DNA from 3 places in the Bacillus vallismortis genome. Region 1 is predicted to be linked to each of the others. Evidence: riboswitches for the same ligand, from Rfam matches in the RefSeq annotation. Region 1 holds a riboswitch; each other region holds the start of a gene.
What was found. Region 1 has a riboswitch for S-adenosylmethionine ahead of mtnW (2,3-diketo-5-methylthiopentyl-1-phosphate enolase). Riboswitches for the same ligand answer to the same signal wherever they lie in the genome.
Positions count from the first base shown of each region.

Region 2: another riboswitch for S-adenosylmethionine. It lies ahead of metN (methionine ABC transporter ATP-binding protein MetN); the one in region 1 lies ahead of mtnW (2,3-diketo-5-methylthiopentyl-1-phosphate enolase).
Region 3: another riboswitch for S-adenosylmethionine. It lies ahead of BV11031_RS12615 (bifunctional homocysteine S-methyltransferase/methylenetetrahydrofolate reductase); the one in region 1 lies ahead of mtnW (2,3-diketo-5-methylthiopentyl-1-phosphate enolase).

Region 1 covers NZ_CP026362.1:2,070,198-2,073,468, reverse strand. The annotation lists gene BV11031_RS11230 (carbon-nitrogen family hydrolase) at 1-392, opposite strand, end outside; gene mtnE (methionine-glutamine aminotransferase) at 487-1,680, shown strand; SAM riboswitch class I at 1,722-1,822, shown strand; gene mtnW (2,3-diketo-5-methylthiopentyl-1-phosphate enolase) at 1,906-3,123, shown strand; gene mtnX (2-hydroxy-3-keto-5-methylthiopentenyl-1-phosphate phosphatase) at 3,120-3,271, shown strand, end outside.
Region 2 covers NZ_CP026362.1:187,750-191,020, reverse strand. The annotation lists gene metP (methionine ABC transporter permease MetP) at 1-590, opposite strand, end outside; gene metN (methionine ABC transporter ATP-binding protein MetN) at 583-1,608, opposite strand; SAM riboswitch class I at 1,714-1,820, opposite strand; gene BV11031_RS00970 (SCP2 sterol-binding domain-containing protein) at 1,935-2,279, opposite strand; gene BV11031_RS00965 (thioredoxin family protein) at 2,387-2,707, opposite strand; gene BV11031_RS00960 (toprim domain-containing protein) at 2,709-3,071, opposite strand; gene BV11031_RS00955 (YusG family protein) at 3,143-3,271, opposite strand, start outside.
Region 3 covers NZ_CP026362.1:2,330,723-2,333,993, reverse strand. The annotation lists gene BV11031_RS12615 (bifunctional homocysteine S-methyltransferase/methylenetetrahydrofolate reductase) at 1-1,127, opposite strand, end outside; SAM riboswitch class I at 1,219-1,336, opposite strand; gene BV11031_RS12610 (YajQ family cyclic di-GMP-binding protein) at 1,442-1,933, opposite strand; gene BV11031_RS12605 (CvfB family protein) at 2,032-2,928, shown strand; gene BV11031_RS12600 (DUF3784 domain-containing protein) at 3,040-3,271, shown strand, end outside.

The sequences.
Region 1 (3,271 bases):
CCATCTTCGGAGCCGGCTGATAAATACACATGCTCATCCATCAGCTGAAAAAGATGGGCCTTCCTGTACTCTTTAATGATTTGTCCTTCCTTATCCGCAATGTACATTGTATTATAAACATCGGAATCCTTTCTGACAGCAACCGATCCGGCGACAATATGGACGCCATGTTTTTTTGCTGTTTTCTTCAGCCAGCTCTGAGCAGAACGCCCGTCTTTATCGGCGATCTCATCAAGGTTGGCCAGATCATAGCCGGTCGTCCATAGTTCAGGAAGAACAAGAACATCCGCGTGTTTGCTTTCTTTTTCGATAAAGAATTCAGCCTTTTTGATATTTTCTGAAGGCTTTCCGTATGAAATATCAAATTGCAGGCAAGATATGGTCCATTTCATCTTTTGATCACTCCACATTTTTCTTTACTTTTTTCATTTAACCATATATGATGATGGACTATCATTTCAAGATTTTTTTAGAAGGTGAGAATAGATGAAATTTGAACAGTCTCATGTATTAAAGGAGCTGCCTAAGCAATTCTTCGCTTCTTTGGTGCAAAAAGTGAACCGAAAGCTTGCAGAAGGACATGACGTCATCAATCTCGGACAGGGAAATCCGGATCAGCCGACTCCGGAACATATCGTCGAGGAAATGAAACGAGCCGTTGCTGATCCTGACAATCATAAATACTCGTCTTTTCGCGGCTCATACAGCCTGAAATCAGCAGCGGCGGCATTTTATAAAAGAGAATACGGCATTGACCTTGACCCGGAGACGGAAGTCGCTGTATTATTCGGCGGAAAAGCCGGTCTGGTTGAGCTCCCGCAATGTTTGCTGAATCCCGGAGATACGATTTTAGTTCCGGATCCGGGCTATCCTGATTACTGGTCAGGTGTGGCACTCGCGAAAGCGAAGATGGAAATGATGCCGCTCGTAAAGGACAGGGCGTTTCTGCCTGATTACAGCAAATTCCCCGCTGAAGTGAGAGAACAGGCGAAATTGATGTACTTGAATTATCCGAATAATCCGACTGGAGCTGTTGCTACCTCCGGTTTTTTTGAAGAAACCGTGAGTTTTGCAAAAGAAAACGGGATTTGTGTTGTTCATGATTTTGCTTACGGCGCTGTAGGATTTGACGGCTGTAAGCCGTTAAGCTTCTTGCAGACTGAAGGTGCGAAGGATATCGGCATTGAAATTTATACGCTGTCAAAAACGTATAATATGGCGGGGTGGCGGATCGGCTTTGCCGTCGGAAACGCTTCGGTCATTGAAGCGATCAATCTGTATCAAGACCATATGTTTGTCAGTCTTTTCAGAGCGACTCAGGAGGCTGCAGCGGCGGCACTGCTAGGTGATCAAACGTGCGTGGCGGAGCAAAATGCCCGATATGAAAGCAGGAGAAACGCTTGGATTGCGTCATGCCGGGAGATCGGCTGGGAAGTGGCTGCTCCGGCAGGTTCTTTTTTTGCATGGCTGCCCGTGCCTGAAGGCTATACTTCCGAGCAGTTCTCAGACCTTTTGCTGGAAAAAGCGAATGTGGCCGTTGCGGCTGGAAATGGTTTCGGTGAATATGGCGAGGGCTATGTCAGAGTCGGGCTGCTGACAAGTGAAGAAAGACTCAAAGAGGCCGCTTATCGAATTGGGAAGCTGAACCTGTTTACCCAAAAAAGCATTGACAAGACTTGATAACGATGGGATAATTCAAAATAATTTATAAAATCTATATTTTCTTATCAAGAGCAGGCAGAGGGACGAGCCCGATGAAGCCCGGCAACCGACTTATAAAGCACGGTGCTAATTCTTGCAGCTGGCGGCTGAGAGATAAGATTCGGACGAGAAACGAAACCTCTTTAGACGCGATTGCTGTTTGAAGAGGTTTTTTTATATGGATGAAATGAAAGGAGCTCTGGCATGGGTGAGTTATTAGCAACATATCTCCTGACCGAACCGGGAGCCGATACAGAGAAAAAAGCGGAACAAATCGCAACAGGATTGACAGTAGGCTCCTGGACTGATCTGCCCCTTGTAAAACAGGAGCAAATGCAAAAGCACAAGGGACGGGTGATAAAGGTCGAGGAAAGAGAGGGGACTCCTGCGTCAGGAAAACAAGCGGTGATCACAATTGCCTATCCTGACATCAATTTCTCTCAGGATATCCCGGCTTTGCTGACAACAGTGTTTGGGAAGCTGTCGCTGGACGGAAAAATCAAATTACTCGATCTTCACTTCTCTGACGCGTTTAAGCGCACGCTGCCGGGACCGAAGTTTGGTGTATACGGCATTCGAAAGCTGCTGGGAGAGTTTGAGAGACCGCTGTTAATGAGCATTTTCAAAGGGGTTATCGGAAGAGACCTGAGTGATATTAAAGAACAGCTCAGACAGCAGGCGCTTGGCGGAGTTGACCTGATTAAGGACGATGAAATTTTCTTTGAGACAGGCCTGGCGCCTTTTGAAACAAGAATTACAGAAGGAAAGCAAGTATTGAAAGAAACGTATGAGCAAACCGGGCATAAAACGCTGTATGCGGTCAATTTGACCGGGCGTACGGCTGATCTGAACGACAAAGCGAGACGCGCTGCTGAATTGGGGGCGGATGCGCTATTGTTTAATGTCTTCGCTTACGGCTTGGACGTCATGCAAAGTCTGGCGGAAGATCCCGAAATCGCAATCCCGATTATGGCTCATCCAGCTGTCAGCGGGGCGTTTACGTCTTCTCCGTTCTACGGATTTTCTCACGCTCTTTTGCTCGGAAAATTGAACCGGTATTGCGGAGCCGACTTCAGTCTCTTCCCATCTCCGTACGGTTCAGTTGCGCTTCCAAAAGAAGATGCGCTGGCGATTCACGAAGAATGTGTGAGAGAGGATGCCTTTAACCAAACATTTGCCGTTCCGTCAGCAGGCATTCATCCCGGTATGGTTCCGCTTTTAATGCGGGATTTCGGCATAGATCATATTATAAACGCCGGGGGAGGCGTACACGGACATCCGAACGGCGCCCAGGGCGGTGGCAAAGCGTTCAGAGCCATAATTGATGCTGTCTTAGAAGCTCAGCCGATTGATGAAAAAGCCGAACAATGCAAAGATCTGAAGCTGGCGCTTGATAAATGGGGAAAGGTTGAAGCCTTATGACGACTCGAAAGCCATTCATTATTTGTGATTTTGACGGCACCATCACGATGAATGACAACATTATAAACATCATGAAAACATTCGCTCCGCCGGAGTGGAACGCATTAAAAGACGGCGTCCTTTCCAAAACGCTGTCGATCAAGGAAGG
Region 2 (3,271 bases), 1.9 Mb from region 1:
GCAATGAAGGTAACATCAGCATTGTTCGACTGATAGCCTTCTACGTACGCAAGGTTTCCAAGGCCGCCTGAACCGATGGCCCCGGCGATTGCCGTTGAGCCGATCAAAGCGATCGCCGTCACCGTGATGCCAGAAATGAGAGCCGGCATAGATTCAGGAAGCAGCACTTTGAAAATAATCGTAGACGTCTTGGCTCCCATTGATTTGGCAGCTTCGATAACACCTTTGTCTACCTCGCGCAGCGCGATTTCAGCGAGGCGCGCGTAAAACGGTGCCGAGCCGATCACCAGCGCCGGCAATGCGGCGTTTGGCCCTAAGATCGTGCCGACTAAAAACTTCGTAAAACCAAGCAATAAAATAATTAGAATGAGGAACGGAATCGATCTGAATATGTTGACAACAGCCGCAATCACAGAGTTGACCGTTTTATTCTGCCAGAGGCTCCCTTTGCTTGTCAGAAAGAGCAGCAAGCCGAGAATCACCCCGATAACAAAAGCAAACAGCAGAGAGATCAGCGTCATATAAAGGGTTTCATATGTCGCGTTCCACAATTCAGTTAAATCAACATTCGGAAAATATGTTTCAAACATTCGTGATCACCTCTGCTTTTACCTGTTTGTCATTAATGAACCGGATCACGTTTTGCACTTCTTCCTCGTCACCGTCAATGTGGATGAACAGTGAACCGTAAGCTCCATCCTTCGTTTGCGAAATTTTCCCTTGCAAAATATTGACGCTGACATTAAAGTTTCTGATCATCTCTGTAATCAGAGGCTGTTCAGCCGAATCACCGACAAATGTGAGCTGAACCGTTTTTCCTGATGCTGTTTCATCAAGAAGGTGCTGAAGCGTTTCCTTCGTTTCTTCCGGCTCTGTCACCTGCTGAACAAACCGTTTTGTCATGTCTTCTTTCGGGTTTTTGAAGACATCAAGAACTTCGCCTTCTTCCACAACCTTTCCGTTTTCCATGACAGCGACTCTGTTGCAGATTTTGCGGATCACATGCATTTCATGCGTGATCAGCACAATTGTCAAACCGAGTCTATCATTAATATCGGACAATAGATCCAAAATTGAATCAGTCGTTTGCGGATCTAATGCTGATGTCGCTTCATCACATAGGAGAACCTTCGGATTGTTTGCGAGCGCTCTGGCGATTCCGACACGCTGCTTTTGTCCGCCGCTCAGCTGAGAAGGATAAGATTTTTCTTTTCCTTCTAAACCTACCAGTTTAATCAGTTCATTGGCGCGCTTGATACGCTCGTTCTTTTTCACCCCGGCAATTTCCAGAGGAAACATGATATTATCTCTGACCGTCCGCGACCACAGCAAATTGAAATGCTGGAAAATCATGCTGATGTTATGGCGTGCTTTTCTTAACCCGCGTCCGTTTACTTCATTAATCTTGGTTCCCGCTACTTCCACGGTTCCTGAGGTTGGTTTCTCAAGGCCGTTCAGCAGACGGATTAAGGAACTTTTTCCAGCTCCGCTATATCCTATAATTCCAAAAATCTCACCTTTTTTGATGGAAAGCGAGACATTTTGGACAGCATTGACATCTCCATGTTTCGACTTATAGACTTTTGAAACATCTTGAAGATTGATCAAAGCAATCACCTGCCTTAACACTATTCTAAGAAATCTTCCGGGATTTTCTGCAAAAGAAAAACCTTTCTGCACATGTGAGCAGAAAGGCTTATATAAAACGCCTTTCTCTCATCTTTCAAAGCTGAACGCTTCGTGTGAATTGGCACCATTTCAACAGCGTTGATGGTTGCCGGGCTTCATAGGGCACTTCCCTCCACCTCTCTTGATAAGAGAAATATATAGTCTTTTTCGTCCGGAAATTCTTAATGTAGAATAGCATGGGGGATGTTTGCATGTCAATAAAATAAATGATGTCAACTTTTACTATTATAATAATTTGCTATTTTTTAATTCTTTGCAATCCTCTGAAAAAAACCATTCGTCAGCCAGAGAATCGCTTCTAGCTTTAACAGGGCTCTGAAGGACCCCTTAACTTTCAGGCTTCCGCTCTGAATCAGATGCTGAAGGGAAATATCTCCGTGCAATAAATGAATGATTTCGGATTGGTTTCCGTAAAAGGTCAGGTTGGACGTTTGGCGCTGAGAAATTTCTTTCATTTCTCCCTGTTCGTTTATTGAGACGGTTAAGGCTTCTGTTTCTCCTTGGAAGGTAATGAGCAATGTTGAAGCGCTCAAAAGGGGTCTTAAAAACAGATGCTGATACTCATCTTCTAAAACTTCCGCTTTCTCCATATGTACAACCTCCTATTTGTTGGTCATACATAGACATTTCTCTCTTTAGCATATGAACCCCTTTATAAAACGAACGACAATTTCATTGGAATGTGCTGAGAAATATGTCATAAATGGGATGCGGAAGATGATTTTTGTTTGATCAGCTCATATAAATAAGAAACGGAATGAAACGCATATCCTCTTTCGACCACTTTTCCGCCTTTAAACAGCAGAAAACAAGGAACGCTCTCAATTTGATACGCTTTTGCGAAAGTCGGAGAATAATTGACATTGTTTTGATAGAAGGCGACATCAGGCAGCATTTCTTTCACGACTGTCAGCATTTTGCTTGCAAGCTGGCAAGTGCCGCAAAATGGAGTATATAAATATAGAAGATACACATCATCAGAAATGTGCTCAAGTTCATGTTCCTGGAGTTCTTTCATGCTATACACCTCGGGGCTTTCTTTCAAGAAAAATAGTATGGACATTCAAATTCGCGCGCAGCAATACAGAGGCGACATGGTGCCTGGGCGCAGCCTCGACTTCTTTATAGGCTCTGTCGATATGCAGATGGCAGGCTTCGTTAAACTCTCTTTTCAGCTGTTTTCTCAATTTCTCGCCTGATTCATCAGCATCAACCAATATATAGACGTCTTTATCGTAAAGCTCGTCAGCCAATTCTTCAAGCTTCAGCTGGCTGATTGTTCCGTTTGTGCAGATAATGCGCACCGGTTCATTCAAGACGCTTTCGATTTTCTCTTTATCTGATTTCCCTTCGACAATCAAAACCTTTTCCAGCTCATCCATTTTCTTCACCTGCCGCGTCAAATTTGAAACGTTCAGATTGTAAAAGAAGGCAGTGAAATTCACCGCCATCATTAACACCAGCCATTTTCGTAGTCACAGTCCACATATTTTGCGTCATTTCCTGAGACCACGTCAGCTGTCTTATAAAACTTCTCATTTTCAAAGGAATAACCGGATTTAAGCTCATATTCATTCATGCT
Region 3 (3,271 bases), 260 kb from region 1:
TCGAGCTGCTGCTTCACAAGAGCGCCGCAGGCAACATTGCTGATTCGCGGAGTAGCCAGAGAATTGTCGGCGAGCGTCAGGGCGTTGATTCCTGCTTCTTTCAATTCAGCAGCGGCGGACAAAAACGTATCAAAGCTCAATTTTTTCGGCGGGTCCAGCTCTACGATGATGGAGCGTTTTTCAACTGCGATCTCATTCAAACCGGGCTCTGTCCGCTCATGCTGAACAGAAATACATTCTTTAGCAGGGACTTTGACTTCTTTTTCAGTAATGGGGGCAAGCCCGCCAACCGCTTCCGCCATCGCCTGAATGTGATTTGGCGTGGTGCCGCAGCAGCCGCCGATAATCCGCGCGCCTTGCTTGCGGAATTCTAAGGCGCTGTTTTGAAAATATGTGTCGTCTGTTTCATAGACGAGCCGTCCCTCTTCCAGCGAAGGAAGACTGCTGTTCGGATAAACGGATAAAAACACATCATCAAAAATCGGCACTTCGCTTAGCGCTTCAATCATGTGATAAGGGCCGAGCCGGCAGTTAATGCCGACGATATCAGCCCCGAGATCCGCGATTGACCGCAATGCTTCAGAAAGCGGTGTCCCGTCCTGCAGTACACCTTGCTCGTGCATGGAGACGTTAAGCATAATTGGAAGGGCGGTCTCTTTGCGTGCGATTTTCAGCACTTCACGGGCTTCTTCTAAATCATAATACGTCTCCAACAGCAAGCCGTCCGGTTGTTCATGCAGGAGCAGGTACAGCTGCTCGCGAAAGCTGCGTTTGATTTCGTCAAGGCTGTACGCGTTTTTATTAAATGTGCGGATGCCGCCCATTGTCCCCAAAACGTACGCATCGCCTGCTGAAGCCCGCGCAATCTTCACTGCCTCCTGATTCATTTTTTTAATGTCACCCTCAAGCCCGTGCCTGGATAATTTAATATAATTGGCTCCGTACGTATTTGTTTGAATGATATTGGCTCCAGCCTCAACGTACGCTTTATGTATGCGCTGAATTTCCTCCGGCTTTGAAATGTTGAGTTCCTCAAAGCACCTGTCAATGCCGTAGGAGTAGAGGAGCGTCCCCATGGCGCCGTCACCGATTAACACCTGTTTTTGCAAATCTTCTAAAAGTCCCATTGTCTGCCTCCTTTATTCACATTCAGCAAGGAAAAAAAGAGAAATAAAAAAAGTCCTCTTAAGAAGAAGACTTTGTCAGTGATTTTGTCTCTTCTTATCTTCCAAGCTGTTCGAGCTTGCTGGATTTAGCACCTTGGTCATGGCTGAACGCCATTACACCGGTTGCTGAAGCTTCGTCGGGCCAGTCCCTCTGCTTCTCTTGATAAGAACGGATATGAAGTTTTCGTATAAGGAAATGCCAAAAGCTGCGGGGCTTTTTCCCTTTCTCCAAATTTACCGAAAATAAAGACAATAATCAATAGGATTCAGAAAATTTATCTGAAATTTATAAATTGAACGTCAATTGGCAAATCTGCGCCTCTCACTGCTGTGATAATCTGCTGCAGATCATCCTTGTTTTTACCGGTTACACGAACTTGATCATCCTGCACTTGTGACTTTACTTTCAATCCGGAGTTTTTGATGATCGCATTAACTTTTTTGGCATTATCCTTGTCAATGCCTTGAACAAGTTTGGCGCGCTGGCGCACCGTTCCGCCTGACGCGCTTTCAATCTTGCCGTAATCAATGTTTTTTGTCGGCACGTTTCGCTTAATCAATTTACTGACCAGCACGTCTTTCAGCTGGCTTAATTTAAATTCGTCATCAGAAACGAGGACAAGCTCCTCTTTATCTAAAGTAATATCGCTTTTGCTGCCTTTAAAGTCATAGCGTGTGCTGATTTCCTTGAGTGCGATTTGGATCGCGTTTTGCACTTCAGGCAACTCGACCTTGGATACAATATCAAATGAACTTTCTTTTGCCATATGAAAACCTCCATAACATTTAACTTATGTGTTGATTATAGTAGAATAAAGAGAAACTTCCAACAGAACAAAGAATCAATTTGTGATGATTGGAAAAAATGTTAACAGAATCCGCGGAAAACAAGCGGAACAGGAAGGACGATAGCATGAGACCAGGGCAGCAACTAACCTTGAGTATAGATCACCAAACCGACTTCGGTTACTTTTTGACCGATGGAGAAGACACGATTCTCTTACATAACAGTGAAATAACTGAGGATATCGAGGACAGAGACGAAGTAGAGGTCTTTATATACGTCGACCAGCAGGAAAGACTTGCGGCCACGATGAAAATTCCGTCCATCAGCGCGGACGAGTACGGCTGGGTCGAAGTGGTGGATAAAGTGGAAGATATGGGCGTTTTCGTTGATGTCGGCTTATCCAAGGATGCGCTTGTCGCAACTGAGCATTTGCCGCCATACGAGGATGTCTGGCCGCAAAAAGGCGACAAGCTCTACTGTATGCTGAAGGTGACGAACCGGGGGCGCATGTTTGCGAAACCAGCGCCGGAAGATATCATCAGCGAACTCTTTACTGACGCCTCAGAAGACCTGATGAATAAAGAGCTGACAGGTACGGTGTACAGATTGATCGCAACGGGTTCATTCATCATTACGGACGACGGCATCCGCGGTTTTATCCATCCGTCAGAAAGAAAAGAGGAGCCAAGACTCGGCTCAAGAATCACGGGACGGGTGATTCAAGTAAAAGAAGACGGTTCAGTCAACATGTCGCTGCTTCCGAGAAAACAGGATGCGTTGTCTATAGATGCCGAGTACATTCTGACGTATATGAGAACAAGAAACGGCGCTATGCCGTATAGCGACAAAAGCGAGCCTGACGATATTAGAGAACGTTTTAACATGAGCAAAGCCGCTTTTAAACGCGCGCTCGGCCATTTAATGAAAAATGGAAAAGTGTATCAGGAAAATGGATGGACATACGAGAAAAAATAGAAGGCCTCGCGCCTTCTATTTTTTATATAAGGACTTCACAAATAAAATGCTGTTACGTATCATTACGGGAGACAGAGTGTTTTGTCAGTGAAAAGACAGGGGGGAGAGTTCATGGAAGTTCGGATCGATTTTTTATTGATCTTGATTGCGGGGCTTTTCTTTTGGATTGCTTATATGGCAGGAATAAAAAAGCAAACATGGATACTGTCCGGTTTCGGCGAGTCCCGGATACGTGACAAAGACCGTCTGGCTAGAATTGCGGGATACTTTTTTCTGAATTCAGGGATATTTATTCTGTTAAACGGGTTTATTTCGTTTCAAGGACAAGACCAGCTGATTCCGC